3 regions of the Arthrobacter sp. B1I2 genome follow, and region 3 is predicted to be linked to each of the others. Evidence: riboswitches for the same ligand, from Rfam matches in the RefSeq annotation. Region 3 holds a riboswitch; each other region holds the start of a gene.
The links. A riboswitch is a leader RNA that binds a small molecule or an ion and turns the genes downstream of it on or off. The one in region 3 is predicted to bind cyclic di-AMP.

Region 1: linked by a shared signal. The riboswitch ahead of QFZ57_RS14100 (LysM peptidoglycan-binding domain-containing protein) and the one ahead of QFZ57_RS01430 (hypothetical protein) in region 3 are both predicted to bind cyclic di-AMP.
Region 2: linked by a shared signal. The riboswitch ahead of QFZ57_RS00765 (C40 family peptidase) and the one ahead of QFZ57_RS01430 (hypothetical protein) in region 3 are both predicted to bind cyclic di-AMP.

What each region holds. Positions count from the first base shown of each region.
Region 1 covers NZ_JAUSYC010000001.1:3,018,777-3,023,669, forward strand. The annotation lists gene QFZ57_RS14090 (ribonuclease Z) at 1-591, shown strand, start outside; gene QFZ57_RS14095 (protein adenylyltransferase SelO) at 575-2,044, shown strand; gene QFZ57_RS14100 (LysM peptidoglycan-binding domain-containing protein) at 2,153-3,010, opposite strand; cyclic di-AMP (ydaO/yuaA leader) riboswitch at 3,014-3,186, opposite strand; gene QFZ57_RS14105 (TraR/DksA family transcriptional regulator) at 3,516-3,875, shown strand; gene QFZ57_RS14110 (DNA alkylation repair protein) at 3,872-4,402, shown strand; gene QFZ57_RS14115 (DUF1810 domain-containing protein) at 4,427-4,873, shown strand.
Region 2 covers NZ_JAUSYC010000001.1:164,715-169,607, reverse strand. The annotation lists gene QFZ57_RS00770 (M23 family metallopeptidase) at 6-827, shown strand; cyclic di-AMP (ydaO/yuaA leader) riboswitch at 956-1,134, shown strand; gene QFZ57_RS00765 (C40 family peptidase) at 1,205-1,888, shown strand; gene QFZ57_RS00760 (NlpC/P60 family protein) at 2,052-2,825, shown strand; gene QFZ57_RS00755 (HNH endonuclease) at 3,092-3,592, shown strand; gene mobA (molybdenum cofactor guanylyltransferase) at 3,643-4,356, shown strand; gene QFZ57_RS00745 (DUF6457 domain-containing protein) at 4,353-4,649, shown strand; gene QFZ57_RS00740 (molybdopterin molybdotransferase MoeA) at 4,646-4,893, shown strand, end outside.
Region 3 covers NZ_JAUSYC010000001.1:323,902-328,794, forward strand. The annotation lists gene QFZ57_RS01420 (bifunctional glycosyltransferase family 2/GtrA family protein) at 1-1,103, shown strand, start outside; gene QFZ57_RS01425 (ArnT family glycosyltransferase) at 1,100-3,202, shown strand; cyclic di-AMP (ydaO/yuaA leader) riboswitch at 3,363-3,517, shown strand; gene QFZ57_RS01430 (hypothetical protein) at 3,523-4,242, shown strand; gene QFZ57_RS01435 (glyoxalase superfamily protein) at 4,320-4,709, opposite strand; gene upp (uracil phosphoribosyltransferase) at 4,754-4,893, opposite strand, start outside.

The DNA of each region.
Region 1 (4,893 bases), 2.7 Mb from region 3:
GGCCCCATCGCCGAGGGCCTGGATGTGCGCCCCCTGAAACACCGCATCGAAACGTACGGCTACCTGCTTACCGAGCCCGACGGCCGCACTTTCCTGCCGGAGCGACTGCGGGCGGCAGGAATCCGAGGGCCCGATGTCGGCCGGCTGCAGCGCGAAGGCGTCCTCGGGGCGGCCAGGCTGGAAGAGGTGAGCATTCCCAGGCCGGGCCAGCGTTTTGCCATCATCATGGACACCGCACCGTGCGCCGGTGCCGAAGAACTGGCAGCCGGCACCGATCTGCTGGTCACCGAATCAACATTCAGTGACGACGACGGCGGGCTGGCGCAGCAGTACCTGCACCTGACCGCCGGGCAGGCCGGGGAACTTGCGGCGTCCGGAAAGACCCGAACCCTCGTGCTCACCCACTTCTCATCACGGTACGGCGACGACGTTTCCCTGCTCGCGCTGCAGGCGCGGGCCAGGGCTCCGGAAACCACGGTCATCGCCGCCGAGGACCTGCAGCGCATTGCCGTTCCACGCCGCCGGCATCCGGTGCGGGAAACATCAGGCGAAACTACAGCGATAGGGTTAAACCATGACGGCAGCAGCTGAATCCACGGTCAATTTCGACGGCCGGTTCGCGCGGGAACTGGCGGAACTCGCTGTTCCCTGGCAGGCCGAGGAAGCCCCCAGCCCCGAACTCCTGGTCCTGAACGAGAAGCTCGCATACGACCTGGGCCTTGATCCGCAGTACCTGCGCAGTCCCGAAGGGGTGCGGCTCCTGGTGGGTAACCACGTCCCCGAAGGCGCCACCCCTGTGGCGCAGGCATACGCAGGCCACCAGTTTGGCGGCTACTCGCCGCTGCTCGGCGACGGACGTGCCCTGCTGCTCGGCGAGGTTACGGACCAAAGCGGCCGCCTCCTCGACGTCCATCTTAAAGGCTCGGGACGCACGCCTTTCGCCCGCGCAGGGGACGGCCGCGCCGTCGTCGGACCCATGCTGCGCGAGTACCTGGTCAGTGAGGCCATGCACGCCCTGCACATTCCCACCACCCGCTCGCTCGCCGTCGTGGCAACCGGACGGCAGGTCCGCCGGGATGGCATGCTGCCCGGCGCCGTGCTGACACGGGTGGCTGGCAGCCACCTGCGCGTTGGCAGCTTCCAGTACGCTCGGGCCACGGAAAACATGGACCTCCTGAAGCGGTTGGCGGACCACGCCATCAGCCGGCACTATCCGCACGCCGCCGAAGCCGAAAATCCGTACCTGGCCCTCTTCGGTTCCGTCGTCTCCGCCCAGGCCGCGCTGGTGGCACGCTGGATGCTGGTGGGGTTTGTGCACGGGGTCATGAATACGGACAACATGACCATTTCAGGGGAAACAATCGACTACGGCCCCTGCGCGTTCATGGATGCGTTCAATCCCGCCGCCGTCTACAGCTCCATCGATGTCAGCGGACGGTACGCCTACGCCAACCAGCCGGTGCTTGCCGAATGGAACCTTGCCCGGCTCGCGGAGGCGATGCTGCCGCTCATCGACGCGGACCAGGAGAAGGCGGTTGCCCCCGCGGTGGAGGTGCTGGGACAGTTCCGCGGACAATACAGCAGGGCATGGTCCAGCGGCATGAAAACCAAGCTCGGCCTGGTAATCAATGCGGAAAGTAACGACGCCGCCGCGTCCGGCCTGGTGGACGATGCCATCGCCATTCTGAAGGACGGCCCGGTGGACTACACCTTGTTCTTCCGGAACCTCGGCAAGGCGGCCCGGGGCGACCTCCGCCCCGTGCGCGGTATGGTTCTTGACCTGGCCGCATTCGACGCCTGGGCTGAGCGGTGGCAGGCCATGAAACCCGACGCGGTGCTGATGGACAGCGTTAATCCGGCCTATATCCCCCGCAACCACCTCCTGGAGGAGGCACTGTCCGCAGCCACTGAAGGAAATCTGGCTCCTGTGCAGCAGCTGCTGGAGGCGGTCGGGGAGCCCTTTACCGAGCGGCCGGGGCTGGAGCGCTACGCGGAAGGCGCCCCCGAAGATTTCGGCAACTACATGACTTTCTGCGGGACCTGACGGCTTCCGGCCTCCGGGTGACAGAACGACAGGAGGGCGGCGGCCGGGATACCCGGCTGCCGCCCTCCTGTTTGAAGCCAGCTTCGCTGTGGCGAAGCGTCGCGAAGACTAGGCCACGCGAACCGCGGAGTAGCCGCCGAGCCAGCTGATGGAGTGAACCTCCGTGCTGTAGCCGTTGACGCCGCCGCTGACAACCTTGCCGTCGCCGGCGTAAACGCCCACGTGGCCGGAGGTGATGATCAGGTCGCCGGGGGCGGGAGCGCCGACGACTGCTCCGTACTGGAAGAACTGGGTGGGGGCAAGGTCGCCGACGCTCTTGCCGACGGAGCGCAGTGCCTTCTCAACCATGGCGGTGCAGTCCTGGTTCACGCCGACCTGGCCGTAAGCGGATGCCAGGATGGCGGCACCGGTGCCCGTGCCGGTGGCGGCTGCCACCGGGGTGGCGGAAGCGTAGGACATGTTCATGCCGGTGTTTGCCGGCGCGGTGGCGGCTGCAGCCTGGACAGGTGCAGCTGCAGGGGCCGGTGCCGGCGCTGCTGCCGGTGCCGCCGTGTAGCCTGCGCCCGGGATCTGGATCTGGTCGCCGGGGAAGATCACCGAGGACAGTCCCAGGCCATTGGCGGACAGGACGTCGTTGAGGCTGACGCCGTGGGCAGCCGCGATGGCGCCGAGGGTGTCACCGGAAACGACGGTGTGGATGTTGCCTGCTGCCGCTGCGGGGGCTGCTGCCGGGGCGGCAGGTGCGGAGTATGCCTGGACGCTGGTGTTCTCAGTGGTGTCCGGACCGGTTACACCGGCGTGGGCCGGGGCGCCGACGCCAAAGGCAATGCCGGACGCTGCAGCAACGGCGAGCGCCGGGCGGCCCAGCGACCGGGCCTGGGACTTGGCTGTTGCGGCGAGGCCCTCGAGCACAATGGAGCGGGCCGGAGTCGCGCGGTGACGGGCAGAAATGGAAATTTTTGACACGGTTGATCGCCTCTCCCATGCCTGCGGGGTGAGCTGTCGGGTTCGGGCTGGAGATACCCGGCCGGAAGCGGCTCCGCGAAGAATGGAAGCGCTAACGACTTAACCCCAAGGCCACAAGTGGCCGTGGAAACTTGGTTCCCCCGTCCCTGCCAGCTGGAAAGCGGTTGAATCCCATGATCAGTGGCAGGGCTCGGCATACTGATGGGAATGTCCCGACTGAGAGGGACACCAGAAGACAATAACCCACCTGCACTGCCATTGTCACATTTGGATAACATACGAGCTTCGCCTCTCAATTCCGCAAACGTCTGGATGTAACGGTAATTCCCAGGACGACCTCGGGTGATGGGCAAAGAACCCGGCAACGGTAACAACGCGGACACGGCCGCCTCCTTCAGCCTCGAATCCGAAGGTACGCTCCAGGCACATTGCCCCTGTTCGTGACCAACCGGGGCATCTTTGGTCAGGGGCCCGATGGTATTGGCTGACGCGCTAGGCTGTCCCCATGCCAGATTTCGACCGGTTCCGTGCGCTGCTCGAAGAGGAGCGGGCGCGACGGGCGGCACTGTTGCCGGCCCTGCGGGCCGACATCGACGCAGCGAATTCGGCCCGCCAGGACTCCAATGTCGACGACGAACACGATCCGGAAGGCGCCACGATCGCCTTCGAACTCTCGCAGGCGTCGGCGCTCCTGCAGCAAAGTTCGGCCGGGCTGGACCAGATTGAGGCGGCGCTGGCACGGCTGGCCGGTGGAACCTATGGATCCTGCGCCGTGTGCGGGGAACCCATCGCCGAGGGCAGGCTGGAAGCGCGGCCGTGGACGCCGTTTTGTATCCATCACGCCTCCTCGGGGCGTGCGCGGTGACGGATACGGCGGACGTCGTGTCCGCCGCAGCGGATTTCGTTGACCGGACCCTTCAGAATGAGGGCGCCTGGTACCGGGCGGACGACGTCGGAAACCGGCTGGGCGGCGCGCTGGCCTCTTATGGTTCCTCCGTGGGCGCCGTTCGCGGAACGGTACGCGACGTCCTGCGCAAGTTCAAGGACCTGGACCGCGACGGAACCGTCATGCTGGCCTCCGCCCTGTGGGGACAGCCGAGGCCAGGCTCCCGTCCTGTTTTCGAGCGCCGGCTGGCTGCCGTGGTGCTGCTGCAGTCCCGGGTACGGCTGCTCCAACACTCGGACCTGACCCGTTTGGAAGGCTTCCTCCGCACAGCCCAGGCAGCGGATCTGACCGACCCCCTGCTCACCGATGTCCTGGTGCCCCTGCTGGCGGGGATGGGGGAGCGTGAGCGGCGGCGGGCCGGCATTGTGCTGGCACGGTGGCGGCAGGACCCGGACCCCCAGCTGCAGGCGGCGGCTGTTGCCCTTACGAAGGAATTGACCCCGTAAAACGGACCAAGCAAGGAGACCCACATGAACGAGCCGTTTGATCTTGAGCGCTTTGTTGCCGCCCAAAACACAGGCGGAACCTATGAGCAGGCGTTGGGGGAGCTGCAGGTCGGCAGGAAGGCCGGGCACTGGATGTGGTTCATCTTCCCGCAGGTCGCCGGGCTGGGACGGAGTGCCATGTCGCGTAAGTACGCCATCTCCTCACTGGCTGAAGCCCGGGCCTACCTGGACCACGACGTGCTGGGCCCGCGGCTGCTGGAGTGCGCGGTGGTCCTTGCAAACCACGCCGACCAGTCGGCCGAGGACATTTTTGGCGGCATCGACGCAAAGAAACTCCGCTCCTGCATGACACTGTTTCTCCGGGCGGCACCCGGAGAAACAGTGTTCAAGACAGTCCTGGCCCAGTTCTTTAACGGCGAGCCCGACCCTGCCACCGACGAACTCCTGGCGGGCCAGGATGAAGCGGGCTGACCTCCGGGCGCGCCGGGGGC
Region 2 (4,893 bases), 160 kb from region 3:
TGACCATGCAGACCCCCCGGGGCCGCCGACGCGCGGCGGGCCCCCCTTCGGCACCCCGGTTTGCCGAAGTTGTCGCAGCGGAGCGCCCCCGCGATCTGCATCGTGACGCGCGCCGCCGCCGGGGTCCGTTCCGGCAGATGACGGAGTTTGCCGCTGCCAGCGGCATCGGCCAAAAAGCCGGCATCGCCCTTGCCGCCACGGGCCTGGTGCTGACGGTTACCGTGCCCGCCACGAGTCCCGTCATGGCGACCGACGCCGCCGGCAGCGCCCCCTTGGCAGCTTCCGCCGTCAGCCCCCAGCCGCAGATCTCCGCTGATATCGGAGCCCAGGTCGACTTCAGCCGCTCCGCCGTGGTGACCCAGGCCGACCCGGACGGGAAGCTGAAGCAGCTCCTGAGCGCCCAGTCCGCCGGCTCCGTCACGCGCGCCGCTTCGGCCGGCACCCTGGCCACACCGCTGGCATCCCTTGCCACCGCGTCCCCCTTCGGTTACCGGGTGAGTCCCATTACCGGAGGCTCCGGCGACTTCCACCGGGGACAGGACTTCGTGGCGCAGTGCGGGACCTCCGTCCTGGCCGCCGCTACAGGCACGGTGACCTTCGCAGGCTGGCACCAGTTCGGTGGCGGAAACCGCGTTGTCATAGACCACGGCAACGGGCTGGAGACCACGTACAACCACCTTTCATCCTTCAGCGTCAAGGTGGGCCAGACCGTCTCCCGCGGGGACGTTGTGGCACTGAGCGGCACCACCGGTGCCTCCACCGGCTGCCACCTGCACTTCGAGGTGCAGGTCAACGGCGAAGTGGTCGATCCGATGGGCTGGCTGTAACCGAATGATTGCTCACTCTCAGATTCCCGCAACCCGCCGTGACCTGAATGTGACATTGAACGAAAACTGCTGTACCGTCTAACTCGCGTCAACTTTTCCGAAGTTGACGCTCTTGTGCGGATTGCCTAACTCTGCCACCGCTCAAGGTCCGTTCGCATTTCATCGTCTGGCAGGGGCGGGGGAACCAATTTTGGTCTTCATTTCAGAAGGCCTTGGGGTTAAGTCACGAGCTTCCCAGGAAGCAGTGTGGCCGGGTGACTCCCATCCGAATCCGACAGCTCACCTCGCAGGCATTGGGAGAGGCTACCTTCGTGTCTTCACGCCATAATTCTGCGCGCCACCGTGCGCAAACGGTTCGCACCAGCCCGCTGGACGCCGTGTCCAAAGCCGTCAGTGCAAATGCCGGGACCGTAGGCCGCCAGGCTGCCGTTATGGCAGCGGCTTCGGGCCTCATCCTGAGCATGGGACTGCCGGCCACTGCAGCTGACACCACCGCTGGTGTCTCTGCGTCCACCGAGTCCGGTTCCGCCCAGACGGCCCTCGCCGTCACCGCCGCCCCCACGGCCACGGTGTCCTTCGAGCGTCCCGTCGTCAAGACCACTGCCGCTCCGAAGGTGGAACCGGTGCGTACCCAGTCCACGGCATCGGCGAACCGCGCCACCACGGCCGTCGCAGGCCAGGAGGCGTCTCCGGCTGCCAAGGCTGAAGAGACCGTGTCCGCTGCGGCAACCTCGGGCATTGCCGCCCTCGCCTACACCGGTATCGGCCACTCCTACGTATGGGGCGGCACCAGCCCCGTCACGGGCTGGGACTGCTCCGGGTTTGTGCAGTGGGTTTACGCCCAGGCCGGCATCAGCATCCCCCGCACCAACGCGTGGAGCATCATGACTCCCACCTCCGCCCCCCAGCCGGGTGACCTGGTTGTCCAGAACGGTGGCGCGCACGTCGGCATCTACGTCGGCAACGGCATGATGATCAGCGCACTCAACCCCTCCCAGGGCACGCTGCTCCACTCGCCCGCAGCCACCGGTACCTCGTCGTACTACCACTACAGCAAATAGTTCTTGGGCTCCGCGCTCCAAGGGCTTTTTCTTTGCCCAAAGCTTCTTCGCTAGAAACCACATCCCCGTTCGGGATGCGCCGGCGTACCCCCAAGATGCCGGCGCGTCCAACACCCTTCGCATGCCTACAAGCGGTTCGAAGGAAAAACGAAAGAGAGAACTGATGACGACTCGTGCCACCGCACGGCATCGCGCCGAGGCCACCAAAACCAACTCGATCGCTGTCATTGCCAAGGCTGTCAGCGACAACGCAGGCGGCATGGGCCGCCAGGCCGCGGTTATCGCTGCTGCTTCCGGCCTGGTCCTGACCAGCGGCATTGCGGCCAACGCTGCAGACGCCAACGTCAAGCGCGATTCCGCTCCGGTCTCCGCGCTGGAAGTTGAATCCGCCGTCGACGCCCCGATCTCCGCGGCATCCACCATCGCCATCAGCTACGAGAAGCCCGCCGTGACCACCACGCCGGCTCCCGTCGTCGAGCCTGAGCCCCAGGTCGAAGTGCAGGAAGCCGAGCCTGCTCCTGCCGCCCAGCCTGTTGCTGCTCCCAAGGTCACGGCTAAGGTTGCCACCGCGTCGGCTCCCGCCGCTCCCGCAGCCCAGGCTTCCGCCAGCGGCAAGGGCGCTGCAATCCTCTCCGCCGCCTACGCGCAGCTTGGTGTCATGCAGGACTGCACCATGCTGGTCACCAACTCCCTGGCCGCCGTCGGCATCCACTTCCATGACTGGCCTGCCGGCTACCTGTCCCTGGGCCGCACCGTGAGTGCAGCCGAAGCACAGCCGGGTGACCTTCTCTACTACGCTGACGGCGGCTCGGGCATGGCCCACATTGCTGTCTACGCCGGAAACGGCATGGCCGTCCACGGCGGCTACAACGGAAACCAGACCGTGGTCTTCAGCGCGAACGTCGGTTCCGGCCCCGTCTTCATCCGCGTCAACTAGGCTTTCGAGTGCCGGCCTGAACGGCCGTAGTCTGCAGGATGCTGTGAAGGACCCCCGCCATCGAGGCGGGGGTCCTTCGCGCTTAAGCGGACTGCGCCGTCCGCGTTGTGTCTCCGGGCGTTCGGCTGTGGAGAGCGCTTCCGGGTGGCGATTACCTGATTTTGTACTTCTTTGTTTACTCTTGTGGTGTCGATCCATAGCCCGGACATGCCGAGGGCAGCCGGCCCTCGTGCCCCTGACGGGTGCGGCCGTGAAGAGGTAAGTGCATGCGCACTCTCGTTCTGAATGCTGGATATGAACCGCTGGCGGTTATCACTTTCCGCCGGGCGCTGGTGCTTGTGCTCACGGGCAAAGCGAGCGTGGTGGCCGAAGGGGATGACCCCGTGGTGGGCCCCACCGACGTACTGGGCCGCCCGTCCGTGATCCTCCTCAACCGCTACATCCGGCCCCGATACAACCACTCCACGGCCGTGAGCCGCAGGGGCGTGCTCCGACGCGACGGGCATAAATGCGCCTACTGCGGCAAGGCGGCGCACACCATCGACCACGTGCACCCGAAATCGCGGGGCGGGGCCGATTCATGGGAGAACCTGGTGGCCGCCTGCCTGCGATGCAACAACGTCAAGGGCGACCATACTCCCGCCGAGATGGGATGGACCCTGCGGTTCGTGCCCGAGCCGCCGCACGGAACCATCTGGCAGATCAAAGAACTGGAGAAGCCCACGCCGGCCTGGGATCCGTTCCTGCTTCCGGAGCGCGCTGCCTGAGAAGCGGTGCCGCCGGCAGGTGTGCTGGCCGCTAGGCTGGGGGAGTGCACGTGAACAGGCAGGCCTTTGATGCGCTGATCCTGGCCGGGGGGAGGTCATCGCGGCTGGGCGGCGTACCCAAGCAGTCGCTGGTCTTCCAGGGCCAAACCCTCCTGGAACGCGCCGTCGCTGCCGCAGCCGGGGCCCGACAGACGGTCGTCGTTGGAGACATGGGTCCGCTGGCAAGCGAAGCACGGCCCTCACAGGCGCTGTCCCCGCCAACCTTGCCTCCCAATGTGCTGACCTGCCGGGAGGAGCCGCACTTCTCGGGCCCCGCGGCTGCCATTGCCGCCGGAGTGGATGCACTGGTGGAAAGAGGCGGACCGGCGCCGGCGCCGTACACCCTGGTTCTGGCCTGCGACATGCCACTGGCATCCCAGGCAGTGGCAGTGCTGCAGGATGCCCTGGCGCTGGTCACGGCTGGGCGTTGCAGCGGCGTCATGGCCCGCGCCGAAGATGCCAGGGCGCAGCCGCTGCTGGGTTTTTACCGCACAGCTGAGTTAACAAAGGCGTGTGCCGATCTTGCTGCCCGCAACGCATTGGTCAACGGCTCTGTCAGGGCGCTCCTTGCTAATCTGGACGTGCAGCTTGTCACAGTCCCCGCCGGGTCCACGTCCGATGTGGATACCTGGGATGACGCTGCCGCACTGGGGGTTGCCGCCGGGAACCAGAGTGGAAGCCAGGACCGGCATTCGGGCGGAGCAAACGTGGGAGGCAATTCGTGAAAAGCCAGGACGAAACGCTGGAGGAGTGGTGCAGGGCCCTGCTCCAGGCGTACAAGCTTGAGGATGTCCAGATAGACGTCAACGCGGTGCTGGCGCTTGCAGGCGTTGCGGCCCATGCCGTTGTCCGGCCGGCCGCGCCGCTCACCACTTTTATCGCCGGCTTCGCCGCGGGCCTCGCTGCCGCTCCCGGCAGGGAGATGGACGCCGAATCCATGGACGCGGCGCTGGCCGTTGCCCGTACCTTGGCCAAAGACTACGACGCCGAAGCCGCCGCCGGGACTCCCGGCGAATGACTGCAGAACCCCAAAGCGATCCTGAGGTGCCGCCAGGCAGTCAAGCGGGGGCGGGTGCAGACACAACGGAACCCGGCATATCTGAACCGGGCCCGTCTGAACCCGGCACATCTAAACCGGGCACAGCTGAACCGGACAGAACTGAAGAAGGGCATGCTGCCCCTCACCATCTGGCCCACACCTGGGTAGAAGCCCGGCAGGCGGCGTTTGATGCAGCCACCCCGATTCCTCCCGGTCCGGTGGC
Region 3 (4,893 bases):
ACAACGCCAGCACGGACGGGACCCTGAAGATCGCCGAACGGCTGGCCCGGGAGTTCCCCGAGCTCGCGGTGGTCCACCTTGACGAGAAGGGCCGCGGCAACGCGCTGCGCAAGGTGTGGCTGGCCTCCCCCTCGCCGGTCCTGGCCTACATGGACGTGGACCTTTCCACGGACCTCGCTGCCCTGCCCCCACTGCTGGCGCCCCTGATTTCCGGGCACTCGGACCTGGCCATCGGCACGCGGCTGACCCGTGGCTCCCGTGTCGTCCGCGGGCCAAAACGGGAGTTCATCTCACGCAGCTACAACCTGATGCTTCACTCCTTCATGGGTGCACGGTTCAGTGACGCCCAGTGCGGGTTCAAGGCCATCCGCGCCGATGTCGCCCGGCAGATCCTCCCCTACACCGTGGACAACTCCTGGTTCTTTGACACCGAGCTCCTGGTCCTCGCCGAACGCTGCGGCCTCCGCGTCCACGAGGTCCCCGTCGACTGGATCGACGATCCCGATTCCAGCGTGGATGTGGTGCGCACGGCACTGGCCGACGTCCGGGGAATGACCCGGCTCACCCGCGACCTGGTCTACGGCCGCATCCCGGTACCGGAGCTGCGCGCGGCACTGGCACGGGGTCCGCTTCCGGCGTCGTCGCGGGCCGGCGAACAAACGCGCGGCAGCAGCCTCTTCGGCCAGCTGGTCCGGTTCGCCGCCATCGGCGCGGCCTCAACCCTGGCCTATCTGCTGATCTTCGTGTCCTGCCGGGGTTTCATGGATCCGCAGCCAGCCAACTTCCTGGCGCTGCTGATCACGGCAGTGGCCAACACGGGCGCCAACAGGCGCTTCACGTTCGGCATCCAGGGCGGCAACCCGGTCCGGCACCACTTCGAGGGGTTGATCGTGTTCGGCATCGGCCTTGCACTCACCTCGGGCGCACTGGCGTTGGTGCACCGGACGACGACGCCTGACCGGTGGGTGGAAGTCCTCACCGTTGTGGCGGCGAACTTTGCGGCCACGGCGGTGCGGTTCCTGCTGTTCCGGCTGTGGGTGTTCCGGGAGCGCAGCAGCAGGACCACGAAAGACGCCACTTCGACAGAAACGGCAGCATCATGACCTCCACCGTCTCCCCGACGGGCGCCGGCTCAGGAGCCGACCAGCAGCCGTCGCCATCCGGCTACGCTGTGTCCTCCCCCAGCGCCGTTGAGCCCACATCCCGGTGGACCCGCTACGCCTTCGGCGACCAGCCCCGCTGGGTGCGGCCTTCGGCCGCCGGGCTGCTGGTGGCCACGGCGGTCCTGTACCTGTGGAACCTGGCAGCAACAGGCTACGGAAACTCGTTCTATGCCGCGGCCATCCAGGCCGGCACGAAGGACTGGACGGCGTTCCTCTTCGGATCGCTCGACGCCGGCAACGCCATCACCGTCGACAAGCCGCCGGCGGCACTCTGGATCCCCGCCCTCGCAGGCCGCATTTTCGGTTTCTCGCCACTGAGCATGCTGGTCCCGGAGGCACTCATGGGAGTAGCCGCCGTCGGACTCCTCTACCTAACCGTCAAACGCGTCTCCGGGCCGGCCGCGGGCCTGCTGGCCGGCGGCGCCCTGGCGCTGACGCCGGTGGCTGCACTCATGTTCAAGTTCAACAACCCCGACGCCATGCTCACCCTGTGCCTGGTGCTCGCGGCCTACTTCACCACCCGCGCCATGGAGCAGGCGGGCTGGAAGTGGCTTGCTGCTGCCGGCGCAGTGATTGGCCTGGCGTTCCTCACCAAAATGCTGCAGGGCTTCCTGGTTGTTCCGGCGCTGGGCCTGGCCTACCTGTGGGCGGCGCCCACGTCGCTGGGGCGCAGGCTGCTGCACTTGCTGGGCGCCCTGGCCGGAATCGTCGTTGTGGCCGGCAGCTATATCGCGCTTTTCCAGCTGACGCCGGCCTCGGAACGGCCGTACATGGCCGGGTCCAGCACCAACAGTTTCCTGGAACTGACCTTCGGCTACAACGGGCTGGCCAGGATCACTGGTTCCGGCGAGGGCATGCCCGGCGGCACCGGGGGTGCTGACGGGGGCCCCGGCGGTGCTTTCGGCGGCGGCAACACCGGATTCGGAGGTGCGGCCGGCCTGCTGCGGGTGTTCGGGACGAGTTTTGGCGGAGAGGTGTCCTGGCTCTTGCCTGCTGCCCTGTTCCTGCTGGTGGCAGGCCTGTGGTTTACCCGCCGGGAAGTCAGAACTTCCCCAAGTCGTGCTGCGCTGATCCTGTGGGGCGGCTGGCTGCTGGTCACAGCGGGCGTCTTCAGTTTCATGAGCGGCATCGTCCACCCCTACTACTCGGTGGCCCTGGCACCGGCGATCGCAGCGTTGGTGGGTGTCGGCGCAGTGCGACTTTGGCGCGGACGGGCCTACTGGCCGGCCCGGATTGTCCTGGCCGTGGCCGTTCTGGGAACCTCCGCCTGGTCGGCGGTCCTCCTGAACCGCGACGCATCGTGGCTCCCCTGGCTGCGCGTCGCCATCGTCGTCCTTGGTGTCCTCGCGGCCGCCGCAGTCCTCCTCCGCCTGGACTCGGTGGGCGCCTCCGGACGGTTCCGGCGGGCCGGCGCGGCCGCCGTCGTCGTCGTCGTATCCCTCCTGGCCGGAGGACTTGGGCCAGGAGCCTGGACCCTCGCCACTGCCGCCGCCGCGCACTCGGGCTCCATTCCGACGTCGGGGCCCGCGGGTTCGTCCGCGGGCGGCTTCGGCAACCGTGTCGCCGGGTTCGGCGGCAACCGGACCGATGGCAGGGATGCCGCCACCGACGCGGCTGCCGGAGCTGACGGTCTTGATCCAGCCAACGGCCCAGGCGTCGGTCCCGGGGGTGGCGACGGGGCGGGTGGCCTTGGTGGTCCGGGCGACCCGGCCGAAGGAACCGCCGATGCCGCGGTGGCTGCACTGCTGAAGGCCACCACCACAAAGTGGTCCGCCATCGTCTCCGGCGCCAGCCAGGCAGCCAGCCTGGAACTAGCGACGAATACCAACGTCATCGCCCTCGGCGGCTGGAATGGCGGGGATCCGTACCCCACGCTCGCCGAGTTCCAGGGCATGGTGGCCAGGGGCCAGATCAGTTACTTCATTGCAGGCGGCGGCGGCATGGGCAGCCGGGGCAACTCCGCGGTGGCTGCCTGGGTGCAGGCCAACTTTCAGGCCCAGACCGTCGGCAACTCCACCGTCTACCAACTCACCAAGTAGGACGTACCGAACCAACCGCACCCATTCCCGCAATTCGACGCGCGCACCATCGTGACTTCCGTTACCTAAATGTGACTTTGGCGCGGTCTTCCTGTACCGTCGATTGGGTGCGGTCCCCGTTCGGGCCGCATATCCCGGGTTGACGCCAAGCTCTGCCGCTTCCCCTGGGATTCCGATTGAGCAACGGCAGAGGCGGGGGACCCACCGTCCCGGGCGACTGAACGCCCTTGGGGTTAAGCCAATACGTGATCTTTCCGTATGGCCGGATGCCCTCATCCGAACCCGACAGCTAACTCCGCAGGTGTGAGAGGCGATCAATCATGTCCAAAAACACGGCAGAAGCACGTCTGCTGCAGGCCAAGGCTAAACACCGGGCCACGCAGCAGGCCAAGAAAACCACCCTGGGCCGCCGCGCGGCCGTCCTTGCAGCATCCTGTGCGGTGCTGTTGGGGGTAGGCGCGGCAGGACAGGCCACCAGCAGCATGACCCCGGCGTTGTCCACCGGGTCCAACTCTTCCGCTGCAGCGTCCGACGCGCAAATGAGCATCGAGAAGAGCGAGATCCGCTCCAACCCGGCAGCGACCCCCGCACCCGCTGCCATCAGCGTGGCACCCCAGGCAGCCGAACCGGCCCCCGCAGCAGCGCCGCAGGCCCCCGCAGCCGAAGCGCCGGCGCCGGCCCCCGCGCCCGAGCCGGCCCCCGCGCCCGAGCCGGCCCCCGCCGTCGCGGTTAACGATCCGGCCGGCGCACAGGCCTACGCTGCCAGCCAACTGGCGACCTTTGGCTGGGGACCGGAGCAGATGCAGTGCCTGCAGACCCTGTGGACCAAGGAGTCCGACTGGACCACCACGGCCACCAACTCCAGCAGCGGGGCGTACGGCATCGTCCAGTCCCTGCCTGCGGAGAAGATGGCCAGCGCCGGCGCCGATTACCTGACCAACTACCGGACGCAGATCAACTGGGGCCTGGACTACATCAAGAAGAGCTACCAATCCCCGTGCGGTGCCCTGGACTTCCACCTGGCACACAACTGGTACTAAGCACCACCACGGCAGCCAACCCCAGCGCCGTTACCAAAGCCGCGGGCCGCATCACTTGATGCGGCCCGCGGCTTTCGTTAACCGGCGCCCTGCCCGTCGCTCCGCCACGGGATGTACTGGACAGACCACTTGTTTCCGTCCGGATCGGCGAAGTAGACGAAGTGGCCCCAGTCCTGCACGTCCACATCGCTGACATCCACGCCGTTGTTCTTCAGATGGTCATGCGCGGCTTTGATGTCGTTGACCACCAGTTGCAGGTTGGATCCCGTGCCGGGAGGGGCATCGGTAAGTCCTTCGCCAATGCAGATGGAGCAGGCCGAACCTGGCGGCGTCAGCTGCACAAAGCGGATGGAGTCCGAGGGCCGCTCGTCGAAATCGGCGTTAAAGCCCACCTTGTTGACGTAGAAGTCTTTGGCACGGTCAACGTCGGATACGGGGACAAAGACAAGTTCGAGTTTCCAGTCCATCCGGACAGGCTAACGGCGGGATCTGTGGATAAAAAGGGTGAAACCTACCCTGCGATGCCGTAGAGCCGGTCGCCGGCGTCGCCCAGGCCCGGGACGATGTAGGACTTCTCGTTGAGCTTCTCGTCAATGGAGGCCAGGACAATATGCACGTTGGCCCCTGACAGCTCCTCCTCCAGCCTGGCCA